3 regions of the Colwellia sp. SU-HH01172 genome follow, and region 2 is predicted to be linked to each of the others. Evidence: predicted binding sites of a transcription regulator. Region 2 holds the regulator's gene; each other region holds the start of a gene.
The links. Region 2 encodes LexA, which represses DNA repair genes until DNA is damaged. Its sites were predicted from a motif close to TACTGTATNNNNATACAGTA; they were not measured.

Region 1 (10,706 bases), on a different contig from region 2:
ATTTCAGTTAACGTTAATTGGTACTGTTCAAGCTTACTTTGATTGACTTCAATACTAATTTCGTAATCACGCACCGCATCTAACGATACTTGCGTAACTTGCGGTAAACGCAATAAGTCATCGCGTACTTGTTCAGCAAATTCACGAATTTCTTTTTCACCATATTCAGAGGCAATAGTCACTGAAATAACATCGCGAATACGTTGAGCAATGGCGATAACAGGCTTTTCAGCATCAACCGGGAAAGTATTAATGGCATCGACTCGACTTTTGATGTCGGCCAAGAGATCACGGACATCGGTGGCTGAGTCAGCTTCAATGCGAACAGTCGCAGCCCCTTCAACCGAGATACTGGTAATTTTTTCAATACCTTGTAAGTCTTGCACCGCTTCCTCTATTCGAATAGCGACACCTTGCTCGGCATCTTCTGGAGTTGAACCTCGTAATGCCACAGTAACATTGACAATTTCCGATTCGAACGACGGAAAAACCTCTAGGGGGATGCTACTTTTTATTGAAAATATGCCGGCTAATAAAATGGTGATCATTAATAAATTAGCAGCGACATGATTTTTAGCAAACCAAGCGATCATGACTCAACTCCTTTTTTATTAGCGGGGTTTGAATCTTTTACTTTGTCGCCATTGATTGGCTTACGCGGCTTACCTTGTTTAGCGTCTTTACCTGCCTTGACGTTACCTTTCTTAAAGTTTTTTTTGCCCGAAGTTTTTGCCATTACCGCTTTGCCGTCAATACTGCTAATGCTGACGATAGTGCCAGAAGTTACTTGTCCTAGTGGCGTTAACACCAGTAATTCTTGCGCGTCTAAACCTGTTTTTATCACTGCAACATCATCATTTTGCCAAGCAATACTAATATTTTTACGTTTCAGCATATTGTCTTCTACAACATAAACGTAGCTGCCTTGATAAATAGCTTTGTTGGGGATTGTTAACGCTTGCTCTATAATTTTGCCGTTTATTTTCGCACTAACATATTGGCCAATTTTTAGTGGCAAACTATTACCTTCATTTTTACCATAAGGATCATCAATTTGTGCGACAACAAACAACTGTTGTGATTCTTCATCAAAGGCCCCTTCGGTACGTACCACTTTACCAAACCAACTTTGACGTGTGGCTAAGTCAGAATGAATAGTGACCGCCGGTTGCTGATGAATATTTTCATCCTGAAAACGACTGTTTTCTGGTAACACCATGTAAGGTAAGTCTTTATTTTTCAAAGGTAGGCGAATTTCGACATAATCTACCGCATAAATTTCTGCAAGCTCAGTACCAACACTGACTACCTGACCCACATCAACCGACTTACTTAAAACACGGCCGGTATATGGGGCAATGATATTGCTCCGCTCTAATGCCAGCTCTGCCTTTGCTAAACCAGCTTCTGCTGAATAAACCGTTGCTTGTGCTGCCATTAATTGTGGTTTACGTAAAACAAGATCCGGCGCTTGTTTACTGTTTCCTAAGCGCTGCCAGTCTTGCTCTGCTTGCGCGACCCGCGCTTGCTCTTCACTTAAATTTTGCTTAGCCGTAAATAAACTTGCTTGGGCAATTTTTACTTCCGCTAACAAATCTCGTTGATCTAATTGTACTAGCACTTCACCTTGCTCGAAAAAACCTCCGGCTCGAAATTTCGGACTAATGCTAATAATTTGCCCAGAAACTTGTGGGAGAAGTATGCTTTGAGTGCGCGGTTTAATAGTGCCATAACTGCTAATCGTTACAGCAAGATCGGCACGAGTTAATTTTTGCACTTGCACATTCAATTGCGGTGCCGTACTAGGACGAGCTCGTTTTGTTGATGGTGGATTACTACTCACTATATAGGCAACAAACACCAGTAACGATAAAACAATAATGGGAAGAATTCTTTTTATTTTGACTGACATTATTTTTCCAAACTTGTGCTGTGAGTTAACGACATTGGCGTTAAGCTTTGTGATTGTTTTATTGAATTTGTTGCTAAACTGGTTGCGGAGTTGATCGCCATTTGGTTATCAACACTAAGATAATCACCACCTAATGCGCTATAAATTTCAATACGATTTTGTAATAGCTGATTAGTTAGTTGGATCACAGTAGTTTGTGCATCAAAAGAGCGGCGTTGTGACTCGAGTACAGTGGTATAAGTTACTAACCCACGCAAATACTGATCAAATGATAACTTTTCCGCGGCCAAGGCATTTTCTTGTGCTTTAAGGTAATAACGATAACGTTGTGCTAACGACTCTCGTTCGCTAATACTATTTTCTACATCAGCAAATGCTTGGTAAACCTGTTGTAAGTATTGTTGCTCTTTTTGCTCAACGGCCAACTTTGCTTGCTGCTCTAATGATTGTAAACGTCCGGCATTAAACAAAGGAGTTGTTATATTACCCAATAGTGACCAAGCTAATGCGCCACCATCAAGTAAATTATTTAACTCTGTTGCATTATCACTAACGCTAGCGTTTAAGTTAAAACTAGGGAAGCGCTGTTTATGTGCGACAGCTAGGCCCGCGTCTAACGCCAAGAGTTCTAACCAGCTGGCTTGAATGTCTGCTCGGCGCGTCAACAATTGCGCTGGTAAACCCAAATCAATATCCGTGGCAATAAAGGGAAGTTCTTGTTCAGCTACTTTCTTCGCATAAGGGTAATCACCCAGCAGCAGTTCTAAAGCTCTACTTTGTAATTTTAAGGTTTGCTCTTGTTGAGCTACCCTCGCAAGCTCTTGGTTAACATCATTTTTAGTTAAATAAACATCAAGCGCATCATTCAAACCTAATTGATATGATGATTGGATCATCACTAAATTGCGTTGTAAATTATCGGCACGCTCTTGATACAAATTAAGTAATTGTTGTGCTTGCGTTAAATCAAACCACGCTTTAGAAATATTTGCCACTAACGTCAGTTTACTTTGCTGATAATTAGCTTGGGCGGCGGCATAACTTAAACGGTTTTGATTTTGCTCATCAGAGAGCTTACCCCAAAGGTCGATTTCATAACTTAAATCAACACTAATATCGGCGTCGGTTTGATAGCTGCTTGTGTCGTTAGTCACTTGCTTACGCCTAGCGTTACTAATGGCTAATGACAATTCTGGAAAATCTGTGGCTGCACTGACTTGCAAACGTTCTTTGGCAATTTCAAGATTAATGCTATCGGCGCGTAATTGATAATTATTTACTAATGCATAAGCAACCATTTGCTCAAGCGTCTGATTATTAAAGCTTCTTAACCAGTCATCAACAACTATGCTCTTTGAACTATTTTGAGTTTGCTTTGTTTGCCAATTTTTCGGGCTATTATGTTCAATATCCAAACTAGGATTTTTAGATGACATACCACTAGGCGTACTACAAGCACTGATGAGCACTGCCATGGTAATAACAGCAAGATTATGTGCCTTTAACGGTACGCTTGGTAATATTCGTTTAAGCTTCCTTACGTTACCTAGCTCGCTGATACCACTATGTTTACTTGCACGAACTTTCAAAACCTTCCCCACAGACAAAACTATAATTAGATTAACTATAGTATGGCTCGGTTTTGGGGCAAACAATGTTATTTACACTGTTTTACATTAGTTTTTATTTGCTACGATGAATGGCGGTATTTTCGCGATTAATGGTAACTTTACCAACAAGAACAGCAACTAATGAAAGTTTCTAGATTGACAATGTAAACCTTCAATACGATCCGTTAAGTCTAATAAACGCCCTGCGATAATATGAATAACATCACCCTCTCGTTCCAAAATTCCTGTGACTTTTAATATTTTCGCGGTTAAAAAGGCTTTTTTTTGTGCGTTGGCTGTGGCTTGCCATACCACGACATTGCTATTGCCCGTGTGATCTTCTAGCGTGACAAAGGTCACCCCTGATGCCGTGCCAGGACTTTGCCGTCCCGTAACTAAACCAATAATAGTCACCACACTTTGTCCTGGAATATTGGCTAAGTCTCTAGCCAAAATACAGCGACCAATAAACATTCGTTGTTGTTCATCAGCAAGCAGTAATGCTATCGGGTGCTGATTTACACTCACTCCAGTACTAGCATAATCCTCAATTAAATTATCCATGGCGCTTGGTGTAAAAAAAAATTCACTTTGTTCTGGCGCCTCCGGCATATTGTTATTAGCGGCTTGCCACAAAGGTAAAGTGTTTTCAGTGTCCATTAATTGCCAACGAGCTTGGTAACGGTTATCAGCTAACGACTTTAAGGCATTTGCACTCGCCAGCAAATTTATGTCATCACGCCTTAAGGCTTTTTTCATTAAAGTAGTAAAATCTTGATAACCTTGTTTTGGTCTCTGCGTAAGCAATTGCTTGGCACTTTTATCTGATAAACCTTTCACCATATTCAAACCGAGTTGGATACCATAAGCATTTGATGTTTGCTCGTATGCTAGCTGATGTTCAAAGGAGGAATGGTTAATGTCTATTTCACTAATGGTAATGCCATGACGCTGAGCATCTTGTATTAATTGTGATCGGGAATAAAAACCCATCGGATAACTATTAAGTAGGCCGGTATAAAAAGCGGCCGGATAATAATACTTTAACCAAGCAGAAACATAAGCTAATACGGCAAAACTTGCTGAATGTGACTCAGGAAAACCATACTCACCAAAACCACAAATTTGTTGATAAATACGTTCAGCAAAGCTTTCTTGGTAGCCTCGAGCTTTCATTCCCGAGATTAATTTCTCACGAAACTGTATTAACTCACCATTTCGTTGCCATTTCGCCATAGCGCGACGTAATTGATCGGCTTCACCACCACTAAAGCCTGCGGCCACCATAGCAACTTTGATCACTTGCTCTTGAAATATTGGCACACCCAATGTCCGGCTTAAGACCTCTTTAATCGCTTCTGATGGATAATCTACCGGCTCAAGTCCTGCTCTTCGCCGCAAGTACGGATGCACCATATCCCCTTGGATAGGCCCAGGTCGGACAATGGCAATTTGCACTACTAAATCGTAATAACATTTGGGCTTAAGTCTGGGTAACATGCTCATTTGCGCACGCGACTCGATTTGAAAAATGCCGACGGTGTCTGCCTGCTGCAGCATTTTATACACTTGAGGATCTTCAGGTAAGCGCGTGATATCAGCGATGGTCAGCTGTTGCTTATAGTGTTGCTTTATATAGCTAAAAGCACGTCGAATTGCCGTTAACATGCCCAAAGCCAAAACATCAACTTTTAATAACCCTAGCGTTTCTAAATCACTTTTATCCCATTGAATAACAGTACGCTCGGCCATAGCAGCATTTTCTACAGGCACAAGTTCATATAACGGCCCTGATGAAATAATAAAACCACCAACATGCTGCGATAAATGCCGTGGAAAGCCGATAATCTCGTCTACCAATTGGATAAACAATTGCGCTTGATGGCTATTTTTATCTAAACCTAACTCAATAACCTGTTCTCGCCAACTAACTTTACTATGGCGACGATTAATGTTTTTAATAAAAAAACTCAATTGAGTGTCATGAAAGCCAAAGGCTTTACCGACTTCTCGAATAGCACTCTTTAATCGATAAGTAATAACTGTCGCTGCTAACGCCGCATGTTCACGGCCATACTTTTGATAAATATACTGAAAAATTTCTTCTCGGCGTTGATGTTCAAAGTCGACATCAATATCAGGCGGCTCATTTCTTTCTTTTGAAATAAAGCGCTCGAATAATACCGATATTTGTCTCGGGTCTACTGAAGTAATTTCTAAACAATAGCAGACAATAGAATTGGCGGCAGAGCCTCGGCCCTGATAAAGAATATGTTGCGATTTCGCGTACTGAACTATGTCGTATATGGTCAAAAAAAAGTATTCGTAGCCTTGTTCTTCAATTAGTATCAGTTCTTTATCAATAACGGCTTGGATCTCGCTTGTTATTCTGCCTTTAAAACGTAACGCGATACCTTTTTCAACTAACAATTTTAGATAGCCAATAGCCGAAAAGTCTTTAGGAATAAGCTCTGCAGGATATTCGTATTGTAAACTTGATAAACAGAACTGACATTGATTTGCTAACTCAATGCCAGCAATAATATAGTCATCGGGGTAAAGTTTAAGTAACTTTTTGATAGGTCTAAGAGACTTTTCAGCGTTTTGCTCAAGTAAAGTCCCCATGTCTTTTAGCATTTTACCATGGCGTATTGTGGTTAATATATCTTGTAGTTTCTGCCGCTGAGCAATGTGCATTAATACCCCGCCACAAGCGATAATAGTTAGCTGATGTTGCTCAGCTAACGCTTGACAATGTTGCTTGAAAACAATTTCGTTCGCATGTAAAAATCGCGTATATGCGAGTGACAATCTTGCTCTGTGGTAACGTAATAATACGGAGATATCATGCTGATCTTTTGCCAGTTCCCCACTAGGTAGCCAAAGCACAAAGCAGTGCTTAATGGAGTGTAAATCCCAGTAAGTGAATTGATAATGTCCCTTATTGCAACGTCGTCGAGCGTTGGTGATCACACGACATAGTTCTGCATAGCCCTGACGATTTGGCGATAGTAATATAAGCTTTAGTCCATCTTCTAGCTGAAACTTTGCGCCAACAATAAGCTTAATAGCTAATTGTTTCTCTTTTATCTCTCGATAGGCACGAACAACCCCAGCTACCGAACATTCATCGGTGATAGCAAGTGCGCTATACCCCAGTTTAGTAGCTTGCAAGACAAGCTCTTCAGGATGAGAAGCCCCCTGTAGAAAAGAAAAATTAGATTGGCAATATAGTTCAGCATAACTCATTAATTGCGCTCTTTCTTGCATTACGAGAAGTAGCCATGCATGTACCACTGACTATTGGCTTCTCTATATACCCAACAGCATTGCCCTTGAAGGTTTATCGCCACAAAATAGTCGCGTTGATACTGAGGCTCTGTTCTCGCATTATTGATCGTTGAAGTTGTATTAATATTTTGCGTTGTTTCTTGAACTGCCGCTTGCTCCCACCATGCTGTAGTTATACGTTCAGGGCCATGTAAAATACTAATATTTGACAGTAAAGGCTCTGGCTCAGCGAGAATAAAACTTGGTCTTAAAGGGCTGCTTTCATGCAATGCATTACTAGCACAGACATTTTTCTGCATAGTTTCGGCTAATTTTCCTTGCCTAGTTTTAATACCATTGCTTTGATCATCAGCATTATTGATTAGTTGCTCAATAAAGGGAGTGTAACAACAAGCTAACTCCACTCTATGGTCGTTACCTGGCTGCAGACGTAGCACTTTTTCATCACCTAATTTATTGACGAGTAACGACGCCAATTGTGCTAATGACAATTGCCCTTGCTTGCCACTGAAAATGTCACCTATCTCGCCCGTGTTGGCCTGAAACTGCTGCACGAGTAAAGCAACCTTAGTGATGGGAGCAAGCAATTTGATACGAGTGAGTTTTAAATTAACTAAATTTAACCACTGTGCCGCTAAGTATTCACCTGTGGCACTACTGATCACTAATGATTGCTGTAACACATGGCGAAGGTCGTCAGTTCGCTGATATAAACGAAACTCAAGCTGTAAACAAATAGAATCACGACGTAGCAAAAATGCTTCCAACAATTGCAGTAATTGCTTAATCGGCTGCAATAAAACTTCAACATGGGTTATTTCATATAACAATTCAGTACTGTGCTCAAAAAAACACTTAGGTTGATAAAACGTCAAAGATTTATCAATTTGGCCCGTCAATTGTGCTAAGTACTCGATAGTTTTACTGTCTAAGCGCTTAGCAAACTCTTTTACTGGCAACGCCTGCAGTTGAGCTAAGGTTTTAATGCCTAAACGCGCCAGCGAGTTTTTCGCTTTATCAGTAATAAATAGCTGCTCAATACCCAATCTGGCACTTGCTTTTGCAATGATATCTGTTTCTGTTGCAAGCAAATTAATACCCGAACAAGCCAATGCCTGCGCAGACATAACACTATAACCACAAGCAAAGTTTGCATTAATATTAAAAGGTTTTAGCACCACATTGATTGCTTCGACGTAGGCTGACAAGTGCTGATAAAGCTGCAACATATCTCCAACTTTAAGCGCTAAGCCATGTGGTGGAAATAGCGCTATATTGGCTGTAACACTATATAGTTGCTCTGCAATGGTCAGTAAGTATGCCTCTTCTTCTACTCCTTGGTATGGCACAACACAAAGATCATGAGCCAAAGATGCCGCCATACCTAACCCCATGCCCAACTGAATACCTTTTGCTTTGGCGCTTTCATTCAATTGCACAAGAGAGTTTTTTCTACTATCAACAATAACAACAGCCTGATCATTGACATTATCTTGCTCTTTTATTGCAGATATAGGCCGGTTAGCCTGCAAGCAATCAAGCTGTAAAGATGGAAAATTAATATATAACCACAGCATCAGTAAAGTTTAAGAGTGAACAACAACAACGGTTAATTGGTGTTAAGGTGCTGAGCAATAGAAGTTTTTAGCTTATGACTGACTCGTTGCTGACTCGATAGTGGTACTACAACATTGCTTATCACGGCATCACTGGCATTATCTATAGCGCCGTTTTTTACTAAACTTGGCCATTGTTTATGCATGTTGACAACAAAAGGCTTACAAGGCCAGCCACCAAGCTGTTTTTTAACTTTTACTTTTATTCCTGTTGGCCGAGGTTCTAATGCCACTGATAATGAAACAGGTAAGGCTAAATCAACACTATGTGGTGAGCGAAAAATAATCTGTACTGCATTACCAGTGACTGCGGCCTGTTTTAAACGTTTAACTTGATGTACAGCTAGTAACTGTTGCCATAACAACACCGCAAAACAACAACCACTTTTCAAGCATTGCTCTGCCGCCCATAATGATTGTTCAGGCTTCTGTGAAGATATAATCAGTAAATTCTCTAGGGGGATGGATGCTTGCAATAGCATTAGAGCATTCACTTGCGCTGGCGGTGCAATAAAAACAATTTGCCGACTTTGATTATGCTGTGCTAATTCTGCTTGTAATAAATTAAGCAAATAGGGAAGAAATAATCGTAATTCACCAATACCATTAATAGTTTGTACTTCTATCACGCCTTGACGAGGCAAGCCACCATCTAGGTGTTGGTTTAATTCTTGGTAACCACTATCAATATTTTCAACAACATTGCTAACTTGATCTGCTGGCCAAATTTTTCCTTGATGATGTAATTGTTTAAGCATTTTATTCATTGTAGTCACACAACCATAACTATACTGTATTTTCATACAGTATAGTTATATGGTGATAAATTAACAAGGTAACAAAACAGAAAAATCGACCGTACATTAATATTATTGATGAATATTTCGCTAGATATTTGATAACAAATAAAGTTTTAAATAATAAAAAAGCAGGCTAGTGCCTGCTTTTTTATCTATACATGGCTTTATGCCTTATTTTGCTCGGCGTTGAATTACTGCTTGCTCAAGCTCTGCCAGTAGAGTTTCAGTATCTTGCCAACCGATACAAGCATCAGTAATACTTTGTCCATAAGTTGCAGCTTGACCATCAACTAAATCCTGTCGACCTTCAATTAAGTGACTTTCTACCATAACACCAAAAATATTTTGGTTACCTTGACTCATTTGCTGGCAAACATCGCGACAAACTAACATTTGATTTTCAAATTTCTTACTACTGTTAGCATGGCTAAAGTCAATCATGATGTTGGTATTTAACCCTGACTTATCTAGCTGTTCGGTAACGCTTTTAACGCTATCAGCATCAAAATTTGTTGTTTTGCCGCCCCGTAAAATAATATGACAATCTTCATTGCCTGCGGTTTCAACTATTGCTGAATGACCATATTTTGTTACGGATAGAAAGTGGTGTGATGCACTGGCGGCGCCAATAGCGTCAATTGCCACTTTAATGGTGCCATCAGTACCGTTTTTAAAACCAACAGGACATGACAAGCCCGAGGCTAATTCGCGATGTACTTGGCTTTCTGTGGTGCGCGCACCAATAGCGCCCCAACACATAAAATCAGCCATGTACTGTGGTGTGATCATATCTAAGAACTCACCTGCAGTAGGTAGGCCAAGATTGTTCAAATCAAGCAACAATTTACGTCCAATGCGTAAACCATCATTGAGCTTAAAGCTGTTATCCATATAAGGGTCATTGATAAGCCCTTTCCAACCAACGGTTGTTCTTGGCTTTTCAAAATAAACTCGCATCACAATTTCTAGCGTGTCTTGATATTTTTCACGCATTTTTACTAAGCGCTCACCATACTCTAACGCGGCTTTAGGATCATGAATAGAGCATGGGCCAATCACGACGAGTAAGCGATCATCTTGATTATTAAAAATCTTACTGATGGCTTGTCTGCCAGCAAAAACCGACTTTGTAGCTTGTTCTGATGAAGGAAATCGCTCAAGTAATGCGATAGGAGGTAAAAGCTCTTTGATTTTATTAATACGAACGTCGTCGGTTTGGTAAACCATAATGTTTTCTCTTTATACTGCTAGTAATTTCTATTTAATATTTACGTCTAGACACCTAGATGATTAGTCCCGCAGTTAATTTATCAGTGTTATCACGCTAATAGCAACATAAAATACGAAAAAAGCGGTATAATAAAATTATTCGACATCAAAGAAACATAAATAAACAAAATCTATAGTGCTTTGGTCGTATTTTCATTAGACATATAAGGTGCCGCATGACTCACTCTTCTTTACCGTTAATCGATTT
Region 2 (10,706 bases):
AAAATCACCACCCGGTACTCGGTAGCCACTTATACGTAAATACAATAAAAATAACAAACAGAGGGTGGTGAAACCTCCTAACAAATGCCCCATTACGACAACGGGCATTAACTTCATGGTAACGGTCCACATGCCCAATGCCGCTTGAAATATCACTACGACTAAAATCAGTATCGGTAAACCAACAGGTCCACCTTGAGCCCGTCGTTTAAATGACAAAAGGGCTATGGCTAAAATCAATAACCCTAAGGTTCCTGCAAAGTAGCGATGGATCATTTCATTCCAGGCTTTTTCTGGCTCTACTGGCCGTTCTGGAAACGCTTGTTCCGCGGCAGTAATTTGTTCGGCTGTTTCTGGCACATCAAGTAAGCCATAACACCCTGGCCAGTCAGGACAACCAAGCCCAGCATGGGTTAAGCGGGTATACGCACCTAAACTGACCACTAAAATAGCCAGTAGAATACTGACAAAAACGAGCTTTCTAATATCGGCGAAGCTTTGGGTTCTCATTTAGCCGATCCTCGAATATTTAAGCAGCTTCTTAAAATCAGCTAAAATTGCTTTACCAAATTGTGGTAATTGTTCAGTGCTTGTAGGCGGCAGATGACTAAGGATGACGTTACCTAACGGATCAACGATGAATACTTGAGATCGTGTGATAGCAGTTTTTGCTAATGCTGGCATAGCTTGAACATGCCATTTTTTGATTTGAATTTTATCTGATTGTTCTGTGGTTAAATTTTGTTGAGTTAGCGCTACCGGTTTAACCCGTGGCATTTCTTTACCTAAAGCAATATAGGTATTGTTTACGCTGACTAAGACTTTTTCGCACTGGTCGTCACAATTTTCTGGCAAGCTGTATAACATTAGCCATTGATGATCAAAGTCATCAACGTTCAAACCTAATTTTGCTAAAGTTAATTCGTTCTCTATTAGCTGCCCTTGATTAGTAACACCATAATTGAACCATTGCTGATTTAACGCTAACTTAGCCAACACCACGGGAATGATAAATACCGCTAAGAGAATTAGCATACTGCGGCGCGATTTTTTTAACTCTGAAGAACTCATACAACTCAGCCTTTTATTCTTGTTTTTAGGTGGTGATGTCGGTTTCGATATTTTTCTTACTTATTATTCTGTATTGCTATTTTTACTCATTTTTATGGCTGCCCAAATCATCAAGCTCAACCATGCAAGAGCCAAACTAAACCATTGAAAGGCATATGCTCGGTGTTTTTCTGGAGGCATGACAATCGGCTGCCAGTTCTTTTTATAACCAATAGTCTCTTTTTTATCTAAGTAAACAACAAAGGGCAATAGTTTCTTGCCAATTAATTGTGAAAATTTGTCTAATTCAATTTGTTGTACTCGTAATGGCCACGATGGATTAACAAAATCTTGTGCTTGTAATTGAATACCTATTTCAATTTCTCGTACGTGGCCAGTAATAACATGTTGTCCTGTAATTGCCGTTATTTCTGGTAGTACATTGCGGTCTATTGACCCCTGCACCCAACCCAAATTAACCAATATCGAGTGGTTGTCACTTGCAATTATTTGATAGACACGATACCCGAAACGTCCTTTATCCGGTTGGTTATCTAATAAGAACACTTTATCAGCAACAAATTCACCATTAAGTTCAATAGGTAAGTCATTAATACCATCTTGTAAGCCACTAAGTGCTAATACTTGCGTTAATGAAAGTGCTTGGCGCTGGCTCAATTCACTGATGCGTTGTTGGCGTTGTTCTTTTTCAAGTGCTCTGCTACTTTGCCAAAATCCAAGCTTGATTAATAACGAAAATACTAGCATGGTAAATATAACCATCGGCCAATTAAGTTGTTTTAACTTGTGCTGAAGTGATACCGAATTCATAGACTACCGCATGTTCACTAACTAAAAACAGACTATAAAAGAGAGAATGCTGTGTTAATTAAAATTATTGTTGTCGGCTTATTAGCCTTTATGATTTATAACCTGTTCCGAGCACTATTTATTATGAATAGAAATGATCCAAACAAGCCACCTATGTCGAAATTTATTGGTCGCCGTGTGATTACTTCTGTCATTCTTATACTGTTACTTTTACTGGCGATACTTACCGGTGTTATTACACCTAACCCACGTCCATATTAAGTTATAAGGTACGATAGCTAACATTGTAGATATCGTACCTTAAAGCTCTTATATTCATCAGCCTATAGCGCTAGATAATATAAACAAACACAAACAATAGTACCCAGACTACATCAACAAAATGCCAGTACCAACTTGCTGCTTGGAAAGCAAAATGATTTTTCGGTGTGAAATGACCTTTAAACACCCGAATAAGCATTACCAATAACATGATGGTACCTAAAGTAACATGCATACCATGGAAGCCAGTCAACAAGTAAAAGGTATTGCCATAAATACCACTGTCTAAATACAGTTTCATTTCATCAGCGTAACCATGGGCATACTCTAAGCCTTGGCAATATAAAAACACACAACCTAAGAGTACCGTTAAGCCTAACCAAAATTTCAATAAACCACGTTTTTCTTGCTCTAAACTTACATGAGCAAAATGGGCAGTAACTGAAGAAGTTAACAGTAAAATGGTATTAATCAACGGCAGACCATACCAACCCATAGCCGTTGTTTCAGTACCATCAGGGGTTTTTATTAATGGCCAAGTCGCGGTAAAGTCAGGCCATAAAATCGCAGCGGTTGCGGCATTGTTACCGGCACCATCTAGCCAAGGTACCGAAAAAGTACGGGCATAAAGTAAGGCACCAAAAAAAGCAGCAAAAAACATCACTTCTGAAAAGATAAACCAACTCATACCTTGGCGAAATGAATTGTCCATTTGATGACTGTATTTTCCAGACATTGACTCAGTAATAACATTATTGAACCAACCGAACATCATATAAATAATCAACGCGATACCGGCAAGTAATATCCAACCGCCGCCAACACTGTCAGGATTATTTAAATTTGCTACATAACTGCCTGCACCAACGGCAATTAAAAATAGCGCAATGGCACCAATTATTGGCCATTTACTTTGCGCTGGTACGTAATAACTTTCGTATTCTTTTGTCGTCATTGTTGTTCCCCTCATTTAAGTGCCATGCACTTAAGAATCAACCGAGCTTGTAATATCGTATAAAGTGTAAGATAGGGTGATGGTGGAAACGTCGTCGGGTAAGTCTAAATCAACATAAAACTGTAAACCCATTTCAACATCTTCACTGGCTTTTAACGGCTGATTATTAAAACAAAAGCATTCAATCTTTTGAAAATAAACCGCGGCCCTACCTGGTGAAACTGACGGTACGGCTTGGCCGACAATATCACTTACAGACTCATTTTTGGCATAAAATTTAACGGTTTTTCTTTCACCTGGATGTACCTTTATTTCGTTTATCATTGGCTCAAACTGCCAAGGAATGCCCTTAGCCGTTCGGGTCAAAAATTGCACGGTAATTGTACGTTCGGTGTCTATTGTTGCCGCGTTGTATGTTGCAGCAACATTAGACGGTTTACCGTTTAACCCGGTGATATCGCAAAACACGTCATATAACGGCACCATCGCAAAACCAAAGCCAAACATACCAAACACTATCAACATCAGTTTTTTAACTGTTTTTTTCACTGATGCGTCAGTCGCTTGCACTTGTGTTTGCTCTGAGGTTTTATCTTGCGTTTCGCCGTTATCCATTTTGTCTCCAATTAATCAATTTTTGGTGGTTTTTCAAAGGTGTGATACGGCGCAGGGCTAGGCACTGTCCATTCTAAACCTTCTGCTCCGTCCCAAGGTTTTGCCGGAGCTTTTTCGCCACCTTTAATGCACTTAATCACTAGCACTAAGAAAATTAATTGTGAAAGTCCAAAGGCAAAGCCACCAATACTGACCCATTTATTAAAGTCAGCGAACTGCAAGGCATAATCAGGAATACGACGCGGCATACCGGCTAAACCTAAAAAGTGCATAGGGAAGAACAATAAATTCACTGAAATTAATGAACACCAAAAATGCCACTTGCTTAACGTGTCGTTGTACATATAGCCAGTCCATTTCGGTAACCAATAATAAGCACCAGCAAAAATAGAAAATAAGGCACCAGTTACCAGCACGTAGTGGAAGTGAGCAACAACGAAGTAAGTATCATGATATTGAAAATCCACCGGTGTCATGGCTAGCATCAAGCCAGAGAAACCACCAATAGTGAACAAAATAACGAAGGCAATAGAGAACAACATTGGTGTTTCAAAACTAATCGAGCCACGCCACATGGTTGCTGCCCAGTTAAATACTTTCACACCCGTCGGCACCGCAATTAACATCGTACAATACATAAAGAACAGTTCACCAAATAACGGCATACCTGTGGTAAACATATGGTGAGCCCAAACAATGAACGACAAGAAAGCAATGGATGCTGTCGCGTAAACCATTGAACTATAACCAAAGAGTTTTTTACGAGAAAACGCTGGAATGGTTGTAGAAACAATACCAAAAGCAGGCAAAATCATAATGTAAACTTCAGGGTGACCAAAAAACCAGAAAATATGCTGGAACATTACTGGGTCACCACCACCGGCAGCATCAAAGAAACTCGTACCAAAGTAGGTATCGGTTAATACCATAGTTACGGTACCCGCGAGCACTGGCATCACCGCTATTAGTAAGTAAGCCGTAATGAAGAATGTCCAAACAAACAATGGCATTTTCATGTAAGTCATACCTGGAGCACGCATATTCATAATGGTGACGACAATATTAATCGCTCCCATAATTGATGAAATACCCATGATATGAACAGCAAAAACAAAAAATGCTGTACTACCGTTACTGTAGGTTGTTGATAGTGGCGCGTAGAAGGTCCAACCAAAATTTGGTGCACCGCTTTCCATAAAGAAAGACGATAATAAAATAGCAAAAGCAAATGGTAGAATCCAAAAGCTCCAGTTATTCAAACGTGGCAGCGCCATATCTGGCGCGCCTACCATCATAGGTAACATCCAGTTAGCCAAACCGGTAAAGGCTGGCATTATCGCGCCAAAAACCATAATCAAACCATGTACTGTGGTCATTTGGTTAAAGAAATCTGGCTCAATTATCTGTAGTCCCGGCTGGAATAACTCAGCACGAATAACCAGTGCCATCACGCCACCGGTTAAGAACATAATAAAAGAGAACCATAGGTACATGGAACCAATATCTTTATGGTTAGTGGTATACAACCAGCGCTTAAGGCCAGTCATTTTATGATCATGATGTTCACCGTCATGTGAATCATGCTCGGATTGATCATTAATTACATCTGTAGTCATTTTAACGCCTCCCTACTTCGCGCTAGCAGCAACATCTGCTGGCTGGACTAAATCACCGGTATTGTTACCCCAAGCATTACGCTCGTACGTGACAACTGCAGCAATTTGCGTTTTAGTTAATTGGCCACCAAAGGCTGCCATCGCTGGATTTTTCTTACTGCCGTTAACTACCATATCGATATGTACGGCCATGTCACCTTTAGCAATTACACTGTCTTTTAGGGCAGGAAATACCGGCGCCATACCTTCACCATTGGCTTGATGACAAGCAGCACATGCGCTCATATAAACTTTTTCACCCATGGCCATCAATTCATCTTGGCTATAAACCTTAGATAAATCTTCAGTAGGTATTACTTTCGCCATCTCTTGAGTAATTGCCTGGGTAACCTCTTCTTTTACTTCAGCGGCGGCTTCTTTCACAGCTTCAGTTAAACTTTCTGCTTCACCTCCAACGGCCGTTTTAACATCAGCCGCTTGTACAGCATCGCCGGTATTGTTACCCCAAGCATTACGCTCATAAGTCACAACAGCAGCAATTTCTTTTAAGCTCAATTGCTTGCCATAACCTTGCATACCTGTGCCAGCTTTACCGTTATAAACAATATCTATATGCTCGCTTGCTGGCCCTGTTGTTGCAATAGCGCTGCCTTTAAGTGCTGGGAATGCAGGAGGTAATCCTTGGCCACTCACTTGGTGACAAGCTGCACAATAAGCGGTATAGGTTGTTTCACCTAACTGCATTAATTCATCCATAGAAACTGAGGCATTTAATGACGCCGCTTCAGCCGCCGCCGCGTTAGCTTTTAATTGTTTTTGCTCATCAACCCAAAGTGCATAGTCTGCTTCAGATTTAACTTCAACCACAATTGGCATAAAGCCGTGGTCTTTACCACATAGCTCCGCACATTGGCCGCGATATGTGCCAGGATTGTCAACTTTAGTCCATGCTTCATTAATAAAACCCGGGTTTGCATCTTGCTTAACAGCAAATGCAGGTACCCACCAAGCGTGAATAACGTCATCCGAGGTAATAACAAAACGTACTTTTTTATTGGTAGGAATAACCAAAGGACGATCAACTTCTAGCAGGTAGTTTTCACCTTTTTCTGCTGAACTGCCATTTTGATTTTCATATTGTTCGCGAGGAGTAGAAAGTACTGAATAGAATTCAATATCTTGATCGAAGTATTTATAGTGCCACTTCCATTGAGAGCCGGTAATTTGCACTGTCAGATCCGCATCATCATTATTTTCCATATCAATGAGCGTATAAGTGGCAGGCACTGCCATAGCGATTAGAATTACGACTGGAATTGCCGTCCAAAGAATTTCAACTTTTGTGCTTTCATGAAATGTTGCTGGTTTAACACCTTTTGATTTACGGTGAAATACCATAGACCAAAACATTGCACCAAAGACCACAACACCAATAGCAGTACAGATATAGAGCACTAGCATATGTAAGTCATATACATCTCTACTAACCTCCGTAACACCTTTGGTCAAGTTCAGCGGCATATCTGCCATAACTGAACTAGACAACAAGCCCCCTAGCAACAGCAAACCTAGGTTACGTCTTTTCACTCGACATCTCCTTCACCCTTTAAGGCAAAACAACTAATTAATCATATTTTTATCGTGATAAACCAGTGATTTTGCTCATACATTTATTATTATTTAAGTGGCGTAATATTGAACAGTCGTCAAATACGCCCTATTGTTATATTTGTACGTTTTCTAGACTAGAATTACTTAAAACTTGATCTGGGTCAATTTAAAATTTAAAAAGCATAAAAAATAAAAGTTAATAAATACAATAGAGTAATAACCCTAAACCGGGCTTTTTGTGCATTTTTAAAGGCTTTAGAGATATGTTTAATTTTTATTCAGCATGTGATCATCATACCGAAAATTTAATAAAAGCTTCACATCAGAATCGTATAAAAAACAATCTATTTGAGCGTTTCAGGAGTAAGAATGATAATTATTCTTAAAAAACAAACCTTAAAGAAAGGAAACAAACTTAAAGAAGGGAAAGCGCAGGTTTAAAACATAAGCACCTTTAGAAACCTGCACAATAATAAAACAAAAGTTAACCTTGATAGTAGGAGATAAAATAGAATTTACATCCAATCAGCTGCACGAATAACGCCAACAGCGATCCCTTCAACATTAAAATGTTGACTAGTTAAATCAACTTCGATCGGTTCAAAATCTTCATTTTCTGCATGTAAATAAACCACGTTACCTTCACGTTTAAAGCGCTTAACCGTAACATCATCTTCAACTCGAGCAACAATTACTTGGCCATTTTTCACGTCAGTTGTTTGATGAACCGCTAATAAGTCACCATCCAAGATACCAATATCTTTCATACTTTCGCCGTTAACACGTAGCAGATAATCAGCGACAGGATGAAATAAACTACCGTCAATTTTATAATGATCTTCAACATGCTCTTGAGCAAGTATTGGTTCACCAGCAGCGACGCGACCAATTAAGGGGAGACCATCTTCCTCAACAAACTCTTCCGCTAAACGAATACCGCGGGAGGTGCCTGGTAACATTTCAATATAACCTTTTTTTGCTAACGCTTTTAAATGTTCTTCGGCGGCATTGGCTGATTTAAAACCAAAAAAATCAGCAATTTCTGCTCGTGTTGGTGGCATACCTGTATCAGAAATTTTTTCTCGGATCAGATCAAATATCTGCTGTTGTCTGGGTGTTAAAGGGCGCATATTTTTTCCTTAAGCAACTTATGGTAGCCTGTACTTTTAAACAGTATCACTGTCATTGTATACAGGCTGTAAATAAACGCAAGAATTAATGATGAACAAATAAACAATATAACAAGAAAGGCTTTGATAATAGAATAGGCAATAAATGTAGTGATCGCTAGGTTGAAACGACCCCATATTAGTAGCTACTCTAATAACTTACATTTTACTTAATAGGGTATACATAATTAATCCAACCCATCATTCGCAGTAGAATCCGTCTCATTAAAGAAACATGTAGCGGGTCGCTATCATGATTTATCACCACAGCTTTACCTTGAATACCAAAAGGTAAGCCATAATCCGACAAGTCTTCTTCTAGCTCAATAAGACCAATAGCAAAACCATGCGCAGCAAGTCTATTAGCAGAAATTAGCTGGCCATTAACTTGAAATTCACCTTCTGACATTGCAGGCAATAGCTGAACCAGTTTGCCTTTAAAGACGTGGCCAGGAACGCTGTCTAAAATCACTTCTGCGTCTAGCCCTGCTTTCATTTTTAATAATGAATTTTGCCAAAACAAGCCAGCAAAAACACGTTTTTCATTCGGTATGAAAGTCATTACTGGTCGAAGTGGTAAAGAGGCTGCTCGTACACCTGGTCGTAACGCGACTTGCGTTGCCATGCCGTTTGTTGGTGCGTAAACACGTGTGCTTGCCAAGTCAAACAAGGCTTTGTCTAATTGTGCTTGCAGTTGTGCTACTTGCGGGTTCAAACCTAATATTTCAGCATCGGCAATTAGTTTAACTCTTTTTTCCTCTGACTGAGCGGCAAGTAGTTTTGAGTTAGATGCTTCAAATAGCTGCTTTCTGTTCTCAAGCTCTTGCTCAGTAAAAGGTGAGTTTACACCGGCTTTTTCTTTACCTTTTAGGTAGCGTTGGTAATTTGAATAGTTACGTTCTTTATCAGCTTTCGCTTTAGCAACATTGGCTATTGCGGTTTGAAGTTTTTGATCATTTTGCAAGTCACTACTTTTTGCGTCAGCTAGTAAGGCTGAGACTTGATCAACTTTTGCTTGAAACGGTGTTGGGTCAAGCGTGAACAGTAAATCACCTTTTTGTACGGGTTGATTGGCAATAACATCAACGGTTTTTACCGTACCACTCACATTGGGCACAATAGGAATACTAACAAATACTTCCTTGCCATATTTTGCGTATGGATGGTTGTAATTCATCAACATTAACAACGCACCTAAAATGAACACTCCACCTAAAGCTGCTGTTGGCACTGACCATTTATTTAATGGGATTTTAAATACTTTAAAAATTACTGTACAAATAGCGGTGTAGGTAAGAATAATAATTAAATCCATATTATTGTTCCTCCACAGTTTTAAGCGATTGCTTAATTATATTCAACTCAGCTTTTAGTGATTCAACTTCTTGAGTTAATTGCGCTAGTTCTGAATGACTGCTCTGGGTTTGATGTTTGAAGCCCCAACCTCTATCTTCACGATATAAGGTTGCCCAAATCCATAAAAATGGCCAAAGCACATGCAGTGTAAATAGACTTACCCAACCAGCAACATGCAAGGCATCTTGATGAGGGTGGTTACGATGTACTGCAATTTCATAGGGGATATCATGAATAACGATGATGCCATAAAAAATGACGATGCCGACAAAAAATACTAGAAATAATGCTGCGTAATCCATAAACCCTCTCCTATTTTAAGATCTCAGTTAACGTGCTTTTCATCGTGGTAGCCCAGTTATCTATAAGAGGTTTTACATTGTCTAACGTCAGTGCTTGTTCACTATCATCAAGTTTTTCGCCAAAGCCTTGTTTAATTGCTGCGCCAAGTACTTCGCCTGTTAGTGAGTCAGTTAATTCAGTTTCTATTTGAAATTTCACATCCATTTCACTAAGGCCACCGCTAGCTGCGGTAACAAGAAATGCGATAGGCACGTATTGATACGCTGATAACTTACTGTCGGTAACGTCAATGCTGGTTATCGCCATTTTTACTCGCATTGTTTTAGCGCCGGCCGTTTCGACTAACTTACCTGATTCTTTGGCGACATTTAAAACCGTGTTATTAAAGTAAGCACCGATGTTTGTTAACGCTTTATTAGAAATGGTTTCACTCGCTTTAGGCGCAGGATAAAAAGTGACAGGATCAAGCATGATATTTTCATAACCGTGCTCTTTAATTTTACGGTCAAAAAATCGCAGTAAATCTGAATCATCACCGACATCCACTTTTTTTAGCTGGCTATAATCACTTAAAAAACCGGAGTAGTTAGTTTTTTGGGGTTGGTTTGTGTCTTTTTCTGTAGCGGTACAGGCCGTCAGGCAGATGAGTATAAAGGCGGTAATAAATTTCATTGAATTCCCTTCTTATTGTTATTTATAAAAGCTCATTTCAGCAATAATCGAATATTGTTTAAACCAAGTTTTTATCAATAATGGTTTTATATTCGCTCATTTATTTATAGTAAAGGAACATAAAAAAAGACAATGGAATTAGACATTTGCTTTATAACAAACAATTTAGCAAAGTTTTTACTGATAACTAATCAAGAAATCGTCATTAGCTAATAAGCATGCAATACAGTTATTCGAAAAGTAAGATTTCATTAATGCAAATGAAAT
Region 3 (10,706 bases), on a different contig from region 2:
TGCAGGAACATTATGGTTAATGTTGATGTGGTACAAACAATCGCCGCAGTGCCAAGTGAAGTGAGTAAAATATTACTCGATCATCAAAATGCCGGGCGGTTTTTTGATGCCAAGTTTTCAATTGCTAAAACTGCCGATGAAGGTGAAGTTTTTGGCGGCAAGGGTGCTATTCGTAATTTAAACGTCGCTGGCGTTAAATTTTCAGAGCAAATATTGATTGCTAACGATAACCATATTCGCTATGCCATTGTTGGTGATCGACCGTTGCGTGGTCATCAAGGTAATATCTATCTTGAGGAACAAAACCCTTCTTCTACTTCGGTTCGCTATACTATTGTTTGTCAGGCGCCTAAATGGCTGCCTGATAAATTGGTTGAGTTTTTATTGTCACAAGCGATGAAAAAAGCCTTAGTTAAAATCAACAAACATTTTTTAGCGCTGGCGAATTAAGAGAAAACCCGTAATGAAAACATCCTACCTGCTAGCAATTGACCAAGGCACAACCAGTAGCCGCGCTATTATTTTTAATGCGTCGGGTGAATTAGTCGCAAGCGCCTCAGAAGAGTTTGAACAAATATTTCCTGACGATGGTTGGGTTGAACATCAGCCAGAAGCCATTTGGCAAACTACGCTTGCAACCTGTCGAAAAGTTATCGCGAAAAGCGCTTTGCAGGCTGAAGATATTCTGGCTATTGGTATTACTAATCAGCGTGAAACCACTTTAGTTTGGGATAAAATCACGGGCGAGCCGATTTACAATGCCATTGTTTGGCAAGACAGGCGTACAGCAGAGCGATGCAAGAATCTACAGAAAAATGCAGACATTGTTACTAAGGTAAAAGACAAAACAGGGTTACTGCTAGACCCTTATTTTTCGGCCAGTAAAATCGAATGGTTGTTAAATAATGTTGCTGACGCTCGTGAGAAAGCAGAAGCTGGAAAGTTATGTTTTGGCACAGTGGACACTTTTTTACTTTGGCATTTAACCAAAGGAAAAACATTCGCCACCGATGCTACCAATGCCTCTCGTACCATGTTGTTTAATATTGTTGATAATTGCTGGGATGACGAGCTATTAACCCTATTTAATATTCCTAAAACCATGCTGCCTGAAGTCAAAAATAGCGCCGATGATTTTGGTGTAACAGCAACAGAATATTTTGGTCAGCCAATTGCCATTAGCGCAATGATTGGCGATCAACAAGCAGCGTTAGTTGGCCAAGCGTGTTTTGCAAAAGGCATGATGAAAAGTACCTATGGCACGGGTTGTTTCGTGATGGTAAATACTGGCAAGCAAGCGCAATACTCGCAGCATAAAATGCTAACCACCATAGCGTATCGCTTAGCTGGCGAAATAACCTACGCACTTGAAGGCAGTATTTTTATGGCGGGTGCCACCATGCAATGGATACGCGATGGTATAAAACTGATTGAACATGTTGAGCAAAGCCAAGCGCTTGCCGAGTCGATGACAGCGGAAAATCATGTTTATCTTGTGCCTGCGTTTACTGGCTTAGGCGCGCCACATTGGCAGCCTGATGCTCGCGGTGCCATTGTTGGACTAACACGAGATTCAGGCATTACAGAGATTGTTACCGCGGCTTTAGCCTCTGTTGCTTATCAAACTCGAGATTTATTAGTTGCACTGCAGCAAGATGGTATCGACACCACACAGTTACGCGTTGACGGTGGCATGGTGATTAATGATTGGTTATTACAGTTTCTTAGCGATATTTTAAATTTAGTGATTGAGCGACCGAAAGTTACGGAAACCACTGCGCTAGGTGCGGCATTGCTGGCTGGCTTACAGCAAGGCTTATTCGAAAATGTTGAACAAGCGGCTGAATATTGGCAAGTTGAAAGTAAGTTCTGCCCTAAAATGAGCGAGGAAAGTCGCGCTCGTCATTATCAAGGTTGGTTAACGGCTCTGGATAAAGTGCTGGATTAGCACTCATTTATCTATGGTAAGATATTGCACTGTATAAATAAACAGTTTTAGCTGCTATGCTAAGAAAAGATATTATTTTTAACTGTTTAGATAACGTATTTGCTTTGAAATTATATATTGCTGAAAAACCCAGTTTAGGTCGCGCTATTGCGGCGGCATTACCAAAACCACAGAAAAACCAAAAAGGCTATATTGAGCTAAGTAATGGTGATGTGGTGAGTTGGTGTATTGGTCATGTGTTAGAACAAGCTGATCCTGAACATTACGATGCCGATTATAAAAAATGGCAAATGCAGCATTTACCTATCATACCCACGCAATGGCAGTTAAAACCGAAAACCCAAACTCGCTCGCAATTAACGGTTTTACGAAAATTAGTTAAACAAGCGGATGAAATTATTCATGCCGGTGATCCTGATAGAGAAGGGCAATTACTGGTTGATGAAGTGATTGATTTCTTAAAAGTATCGAAGACGAAAAAACAGCAAATTAAACGTTTACTGATTAGTGATTTGAATTTACCGGCGGTTAAAAAATCTTTAGCAAACTTACGTAGCAATCAAGACTTTATGCCCTTGTCTATTTCTGCGCTAGCGCGTTCTCGGGCTGATTGGTTATACGGTTTAAACTTAACTCGCGCCTATACCTTGCAAGGCCAAAAAGCGGGCTTTAATGGCGTACTTTCAGTTGGTCGAGTACAAACACCTATTTTAGGTTTGGTGGTTAGGCGTCAGCAAGAAATCGACAATTTTGTCGCGAAAGACTTTTACGATGTTCATGCCCATTTACAAACCGCAAACCAACAGCAATTCATCGCTAAATGGCAACCGAGTGAAGCGTGTCAGCCTTATATGGATGAAGAAGGGCGAGTGCTTAATCGTGCCTTAGCTGAAAATGTAGTTAGCAGAATTGAAAACCAGCCAGCAGTCGTGACCTCGGTTAGCGAACAAGAGAAAAAACAAGCCGCGCCGTTACCTTATAACTTATCTGCCTTGCAAATTGATGCCGCAAAAATCTATTCGTTAAATGCAAAATTGGTGCTAGATGTTTGTCAGTCATTGTATGAAAAACATAAGTTAATTACTTACCCGCGTTCTGATTGTCGTTACTTACCGACTGACCACCATCATCAGGCGATAAGTATTATTTCAATGTTGGCGAACTCCAATGAAAGCTACGGCGCATTTGCTAAGAATGCGAATGCAGCATTAAAAAGTAAGGCATGGAATAACGCAAAAGTCAGTGCTCATCACGCGATTATTCCCACTGAAAAGTCAGCCGCTAATATTTCCTTAAATCCGTTTGAGAAGAATGTTTATTTTCTCATTGTGCGTCAATACCTTGCCCAGTTTTATCCGGCGTATGTGTTTAATCAATCTAAGGTGGAAGTGCAAATTGCTGGCGGTATATTTTCAGCCAATGCGAAAACGCCAATAGCGCAAGGTTGGAAAGTACTGTTTCAACGTGCGAAAAGTAAAACAGCTAAAGCTGATGCTGCTAATCATGGTGCCGAGCAACAGTTAACAGAACAATCATTACCTAAATTAACGCAAGGTGAGCAACTGCATTGCCATCGTGGTGAATTAATTTCTCGGATTACACAAGCACCTAAACACTTTACTGACGCTAGTATATTGGCGGCGATGACAGGGATTGCCCGTTATGTTACCGATAGCAGTATCAAGAAAATGTTACGTGAAACTGATGGCTTAGGCACGGAAGCAACCCGCGCTGGTATTATCGACTTATTATTTAAGCGTGGCTACTTAGAACGCAAGGGTAAGAGTATTCATGCAACCGCGATAGGGAAGTCGCTGATCAACGCATTGCCTGTGGCGGCAACCTTGCCAGATATGACCGCACACTGGGAAGCAACGTTGACTAATATTAGTGAAAAAACCAGCCGTTATGATGACTTAATTACACCGCTAACAGAAACATTGCACGGCATGATTGCGCAATCAGAGCAGCAATCTTTCGCTGGGCTACCCAAAGTGCCATTTAAGCGTAAATCAAAAGCTAAAAAGCGTTATACAAAGCGCCAATAAAAAAGCCTCAGAGATTGGGGCGATGTTTCTTCAAAGTTTCACTGCCAGTTAAGGAGTGGCTAAAGTGTTGGCAATGTAATTTTCAACGACTGTGGTCAATACGTTTAGTGGCATAGAACCGTTGCCAATCACGACATCATGAAAGGCTTTAATATCATAAGCGTCACCAAGTTCGTCTTGAGCTTTTTGGCGCAACTCAAGTATTTTTAGCATTCCTGTCATATAAGCGGTCGCTTGCCCAGGCCAAACACTATAACGAGCAATCGCGCCGTTAAAACCGACGTTTTCAATATGATATTGGTCTGCTTGGTTATAACTCCAGCCCTTACTGTGAATGCCGGTATCAACAACTAAACGAGCTGCTCGCATGGCTTCAAATTGTAAGCGACCTAAATCACCTATTGCATCATTGGCGTACCAATTAGCATCTTTTGCTAATCGTTCTGCGTACAAGCCCCAGCCTTCAATGAATGAGGTAAAATTACCTTTTTTTCTAAATAAAGGTAGATCGAGTTCGTTAGCGAGGGCAATTTGTAAATGATGTCCGGGTACAGCTTCATGATAAGCCAATGTTGGCATTGTCGTGTAAGGGGAGTTTTGTGAAGTATTAGCATAAAAAGCACCCGGGCGAGAACCATCGTCTGAGCCGGCAATATAGTAGCCACCAGAAGTGCCACCAATCACGACAACTTCTTGCACTGGCAAGATATTAAAAAGCTTAGGAAGTTCAAGGTATGCATCGGCAATTAATGATTCATAAACAGCTTTGGTTTGGTTGGCAGGAATAAGCTCGGCGTCATTGTCAACGCGAGCATAAAGTTGTGCAATGGTTTCATTTTGTGGGTAGCCAAGTTGGTCAAACAACATTCGCATTTCCGCGTGTATTCTTGCTAGTTCGTCAATACCTAATTGGTGAATTTGATCTGCGGTTAAATTGCCAGAAGTATAATAGTTCAGCGTGAAGTCATAAAAATCCTTACCGCCCGGAAATTGACCAAAGCCTATTTGACTGGGAGCCTCATTTGCTAAGGTCGCCATTTTACTTGCTAAGCTCGCATAGGCGGGGATGACTTTTTCATTAATGGTTAAAATGGCTGTATCGCGCAAGCTAGTTTTGTCGGCATCTGAAATGTTATCCAAAGTAGATAATTGCTGATTAAAAGCCTGATAATAACTGGTTGCAGAAGCAGTAGAGTTTGCGATGCCAGCAACTAAGCCTTGTGAATAATTCAGTGTTACGGTTGGTTCAATAACACCTGCTGCTTTGCGAGCATCGAGTAAGGTTTCAATTTGGCCGAAGCGTCTACCGAGTTGATTGAGTAATGTTAAATAAATATCAGCTTGTGCCTTATCATTAAAGGTAAAAGCTTGCGTGAAGAAGGTTTCAGTACTACCGGGCCAGCCAAAAAATCCATAGGTAGCGGGGTATTGAAAATCTTTAAATTCTATCCATTGAATTTTAGCTTGTAAATCAGCACGATAAACATCGTAGGATACTTGCTGGCTTTGAGACAATGAGGCACGATCATAGTTTTCTAGCTGTTGTAAAATAAGCTGGTAAATCGCTTTAGACTGTTCATTAAAAATGTCTGAGATATTACTAAGCTGCACGGTTTCGCTATCAATTTGCTCGAATAAACCGTCCGATATCAAACTTTCACTGTTACGTAAGCTAGTAACATTAAATGCTTGGGTGAAAAAGTCATCAATATTTGCCGTCGGCAGTTGGCTAGAAATTTGTGCAAGTAAAGTGGTGGTGTCATCTAGAACATAATCGTTTACTACCGGTAAAGTGATCGTGGGCGGTGTGACCACAGGAGCTGGCGTTGTTGAACTGTCGCTACTGCTACTTGAGCCACCACAAGCACTTAGTGATAGGATGATTGCTGTTGCTAATAAATACTTTTTCATATTACACCTATATTGTTCGGTTATTTTTTTATAATTTTTAGGTAACCACTTATCCATCTTATGGTAATTTCATTTAAATGGCATAATTTAACTTTTCTATAAAGGCATTACATTTGAGCGAAAATTATCTTTAACTACTGGCACTTAATTGAATTTATGGATAAAAAAATAAATTTTCAAGGTTAAGATTGACGGTTTAATTTAGCTATGAAATTGTATCAATTTATGACAAACATATGTCGCTCCTGACAATGTTTGCTGATCAGTGAGTTAACTCGGAATTCGTTATTTTTTAATATTGGCATAGTATTAAAGTAGTGTTCAATGCAATTTTCTTGGCTATGCGTATTATTTTATTGTTCTTTGTTTTGTTTTTTATTTGTGTAAATAAAGCTTGGTCGGTAAATGAAAAACAATTTTCATTTTGCTATGAAAATTGGCGGCCATTTGTCTATTCAAATTCAGTCGGTGAAGCTGAAGGCTTACATATTAGTGCTATAAAAAATGCATTAGCGCCACTAGGTTATCAACTTGTTTTTATTGAGTTACCTTATATGCGATGTTTGAAGAGGGTACAGGCGGGTGAAATTGATTTCGCAATTCATGTTGATGAAATGGATGATATATTGCTAATAGATTATCCCATCGGCAGTTGGGATTTGTTATTTGCATATCAGGCTAGTTCAAAGGAAAAAGTGGTTGGCGATAAAAATATTAAGATAGGAAAAGTTGTTATTGCCAGAGATTATAATTACCCGCAAGTTGTTCTTGATATGCTTAAAGTCAAATCAAAGCAAATTCTAAAGCGCTCTTTTTATACTCGTAATCAGCAAGACGTAAAAAACTTGTTTAGATTAGTAGAGAATGGTTTTGTTGACGCCATTTTAGTTGATAAATCATGGGCGTTATTTGAAATGTCTCGGCAAAAACTTGCGATTACGCTCAGTAAGCATGTCTTGTATTCACAGCCCCAGTATATTGGCTATATTAAGCAGAATAGTGCCGCCGCGGAAAAAATATTTCAAGCGTTGACGGCACATGCCAATCAGTAGCTAGTCAGCTAGCGGTTGGTTAATTGTCGCCGGACTTGCAACAAATATGTTAAACGGTAATGGCTCATCTAATGCGCTGTCATCAATAGCGACCTTGATAAAACCTGATTGCTTGAAAAAACTGCTCAGCTCTTCTTGGTTGTTATCACTGCTCTTTAAATTCAGTGCTTGGTAGTAAGCTTTGTTTTCCTCGGTTTCACAATCATCAGCATCGACAAATAAATGCATCGGCATGCTCAATACTGAGATAGATTGCGCTTTAGCGTAGTGTTGAGCAATTTCGCTAAGTAGAAACTTTGCCACACCTTGTTGACGGTAGTCAGGTAAAACGCTGATCGCTTCGAGTAGGATATGATTTTTAGCTTTTGTATCTATTTTAACTTTTAGTTCTTCGGCTAAATCGGCTGCGATATTCTGCTTTTTGAAATACACATTAAGGGGAACTTCCCAATCTGTTGGGCCCGCTTGCGCAAGTAACTCATAACTTTCATCAGCACCACGATGCTTATTTAAGGTGATGATATCAAGTTCTGCTTTGGCGATGACTTGGTTATCGTCATTTTTGACGTTGATCTCTTGTGTAAGCTGCCAATCAAAGGCGTTTTTAATTTCTGGTTTACTAAATTCGATAGATAAGTTCATGTTATTTATGTGTTATTTGTAACTAAGTTTGCAATTACTGTTAACAACTACCTTTTGTTAATAATTGGAGCAATTCGTGCTGCACCAAAATAAAGAATATGCCTGCGGTTATAACATTACTGGTAGCTTCATTCTAGTGAACAAGAGCGCTTTTGGATAAATATCGATGAAGGTATTTTTTTGCACATTGAATTTGCTTATTTTTTGATCTAGTTGTACCCTTGGGTTAAAGGGGTCAATAAGTTTCAAATATTCTTGCTGAAATTTTTCACAATTGGAGGGGCGTTTGGAAATAATTATAAATATTGATGACGAAACGCCGTTATTTACGCAATTGATTGTGCAAATAAAACAAGCTGTAGTATCTGAGAAAATTAAGGTGGGAATTCCTTTGCCGTCCATCAGACAGCTAGCTAATGATTTAGAGATTAACCATAAAACGGTTGCGAAAGCTTATCGAATTCTAGAGCGTGATGGCGTGATTGAAACTAAGGGTTATCGCGGCACTTTCATTCACCCTAATGCCATTGCCAATTGCGCCAATGATATGAATCAAGCAGTTAATAAACTGTTGAAGGAAACGCTTGAGCAATTGAAAGAACTCGGTGCAACGAATTCTGAAATCCGCATTGCTTTTAATCGTTTAATGAACAATAGCCATAATTAAGGAGTCGTCATGTCAGAGCATTTTTTATTATATGTTGTTTTTGCGAGTCAGGTTTTTGTCATATCGTATTTACTACCGTTAAAGCTGCGTTTACGGGCGAGTGAAATAATGGCCAACTATCCAGCGGATGAATACCCTAAATTATATCCGTTGAGTGTTGAAAAAATTGAAAAGAAAATTAATCAATTGATGTTAATGACATACGGGGGACTCGTATTAGGTGTAGCGTTAATTGTGCATGGGCTTTATCTGCAACCAGCTGAAATGCTGGGCTGGGATAGTCAGTCAGTGATCATGATTTACTACATGCTACAGGTTGTGCCACTAGTATTATTAGCATTATTTGGCGAGCGTTATTTTAGTAAAATGCGCCGAGTTAATGATGCCGTGATCCGTAAGGCAAAACTTGCGCCACGCAGTATTACTAGCTATGTATCTAAAGGCTTTATTGGCTTAGCGATTGGCGTTTACGTGATGTTTATTTTATTGGTGATTTATGTCAGTCAGCATCCATTTGATGGCTTTGCCGGGTACGTCAATATTTTAGGTATTACTTTGTTAAACGCGTTTTTTGGTTTAGGTATCTATAAATATGTCTATGGTAAAAAAATTGACCCACACCAAAGTGATGAAGACCGCTTTAAGCAAAGTCGTCGTGTCGTTCAGTTGATGCTGTTTTTTAGTATTGCCGCCACGATCAATATTTCAATGAGTTTTTTGTTATCCACATTTGATTTGAGGCACTTGAATGATGTTGTTGCCAGTGTTTATTATCAAATAATTATGTTGGTGCTGATTTGGCCAAGCTTGCATGAAGATGGCAACTTTGAGGTTTATAAAGCCAATAATTAGCCGCTAATGGGTAAGAAAGTATTCTCGATAATACTTTATAAAGATTGGGTCATTACGTTCACTTTCTCGCCAAGTGGTTAAGGCTTGTTGGTACTCAATGGTCGGCTTTATTTCCTTCAGTATCGTATTTACTTTTTGTATGACCTGTTTACCCCATGCATTTTTGGGGCATGCCACTGAGCCGACGTCATAAAGAGGGATATTAGCAATCGGAAAGGCGGATAATTGCACTTTTGCCTGGGGATTACTTTTTAAGTAATGCTGAATTTCAAAAGGATAAGCGATTGTTACATTAACTCTATTGAGTTCAACCATTTTAAATATGCGGGCGAGGTCGATATTTTGTAAAGGAAGAAGTTTCTTTTTCTGGCTGTGGGTATTAAAAATATTATCAATGGCTTGACCATAAGAGCGACCTTGTACGTGCCCGACGGTAAGTGATTCATGGTGCAAAAGCTTTTCCAAATTCACTCTGTTATTTTCTAAAAATGGTGCGACCGTATCAAGCTTAGCAATAATTCTATTAGTTGGATTTAGAATTGAAGCATTTGACAAATACATGTTTGCTTCGCGCTCAGGCGTGATATAGAGCGCGGGATGACATACCTTATGGCCTGATTTGATATCTGAAATGGCTCTTGCTAGCGTCGTAGCTGGCATTTCGTGCTGATATTCAGGCATTTTATCAATAAGCAATTGCAGGGTTTTTTGTACAAAACCTTGGCCTTTATTTTCACCGTAATTAAATGTACCGGGTGGCCGGTGATAGGTTTGCCATAAAATAGTTTCTTTGCCGATAGCCGAAAAAGGTATGGCGGCTATTAACCAAGCTATACCCATGAAAAATTTTCGGTACTGCATTTGCGCTGTCATTGATTAATACAACTAAGAAATTTAGTTTTCACTATACCTGATAATTGAATGCCTGAGCAAAAAATATATGTCTTAGCTAACTCTGAGCGCTATTGCACAATAACTTCTTGACCTTCGTTTAAACGTTCCGCTCCTCTGATTGCCACTTTATCTCCGTGTTTTAACTCGCCTTTAACGCTGACTCGTTCAAATGTACCATTACCAACTTCAACTGGTAGACGGTGTACTTTATTATCTCTGTCAATTTTTACCACAAAGGTTCCGTCTTGGCGCAAAATTAATGCATCGCGATGCACCGTCAAGCTATTCTTATTTACTTGAATAGGCACAGTAACTTTCACCAATTGACCGGCTGCCCATGTCTCATTCAAATGAGAGGGAATATTAATGCGCACTTCAAAGGTTTGTGATTTTGGATCGGCACTTGGAATAAGCGATGTCACCTCGGCATTGATTAACTGACCGTTAGCGGTAATATCTAGCCCATGGCCTTTGCGTACATAAGCAAGATACTTAATCGGCACGTAAAGTCGAACTTCTAATTGTTCGGTGTCGAGTATTTTCAGTAGTAAATCACTGCGGTTAACGTCGGTACCTGCTCGAACAATACGTTCGGTAATTACGCCAGAAAAAGGAGCGGTGATTGTTGCCCGTTGAATCTGATCCTCAATTTGCTTGAGCTTTAATTCCGCTATTTCAATATCTGCCATGGC

Region 1: a site for LexA is predicted at 9,219-9,238, ahead of imuA (translesion DNA synthesis-associated protein ImuA). Genes of this name have one in related genera too.
Region 3: a site for LexA is predicted at 1,976-1,995, ahead of AC27JP_RS18290 (DNA topoisomerase III). Genes of this name have one in related genera too.

The regions. Positions count from the first base shown of each region.
Region 1 covers NZ_BAAJMB010000002.1:322,209-332,914, forward strand. The annotation lists gene AC27JP_RS08545 (efflux RND transporter permease subunit) at 1-593, opposite strand, end outside; gene AC27JP_RS08550 (efflux RND transporter periplasmic adaptor subunit) at 590-1,912, opposite strand; gene AC27JP_RS08555 (efflux transporter outer membrane subunit) at 1,912-3,501, opposite strand; gene AC27JP_RS08560 (error-prone DNA polymerase) at 3,661-6,771, opposite strand; gene AC27JP_RS08565 (Y-family DNA polymerase) at 6,792-8,390, opposite strand; gene imuA (translesion DNA synthesis-associated protein ImuA) at 8,423-9,196, opposite strand; gene aroG (3-deoxy-7-phosphoheptulonate synthase AroG) at 9,401-10,456, opposite strand; gene add (adenosine deaminase) at 10,675-10,706, shown strand, end outside.
Region 2 covers NZ_BAAJMB010000006.1:271,261-281,966, forward strand. The annotation lists gene AC27JP_RS16390 (COX15/CtaA family protein) at 1-486, opposite strand, end outside; gene AC27JP_RS16395 (hypothetical protein) at 511-1,071, opposite strand; gene AC27JP_RS16400 (SURF1 family protein) at 1,135-1,881, opposite strand; gene AC27JP_RS16405 (DUF2909 domain-containing protein) at 1,933-2,142, shown strand; gene AC27JP_RS16410 (cytochrome c oxidase subunit 3) at 2,213-3,097, opposite strand; gene AC27JP_RS16415 (cytochrome c oxidase assembly protein) at 3,128-3,712, opposite strand; gene ctaD (cytochrome c oxidase subunit I) at 3,724-5,328, opposite strand; gene coxB (cytochrome c oxidase subunit II) at 5,341-6,858, opposite strand; gene lexA (transcriptional repressor LexA) at 7,455-8,069, opposite strand; gene AC27JP_RS16435 (HlyD family secretion protein) at 8,275-9,423, opposite strand; gene AC27JP_RS16440 (DUF3302 domain-containing protein) at 9,425-9,766, opposite strand; gene AC27JP_RS16445 (DUF3313 domain-containing protein) at 9,777-10,439, opposite strand.
Region 3 covers NZ_BAAJMB010000008.1:181,066-191,771, reverse strand. The annotation lists gene AC27JP_RS18300 (SRPBCC family protein) at 13-450, shown strand; gene glpK (glycerol kinase GlpK) at 464-1,948, shown strand; gene AC27JP_RS18290 (DNA topoisomerase III) at 2,053-3,996, shown strand; gene AC27JP_RS18285 (DUF885 domain-containing protein) at 4,045-5,907, opposite strand; gene AC27JP_RS18280 (hypothetical protein) at 6,249-6,959, shown strand; gene AC27JP_RS18275 (GNAT family N-acetyltransferase) at 6,960-7,601, opposite strand; gene AC27JP_RS18270 (GntR family transcriptional regulator) at 7,888-8,268, shown strand; gene AC27JP_RS18265 (hypothetical protein) at 8,278-9,120, shown strand; gene AC27JP_RS18260 (TIGR02285 family protein) at 9,124-9,993, opposite strand; gene AC27JP_RS18255 (efflux RND transporter periplasmic adaptor subunit) at 10,083-10,706, opposite strand, start outside.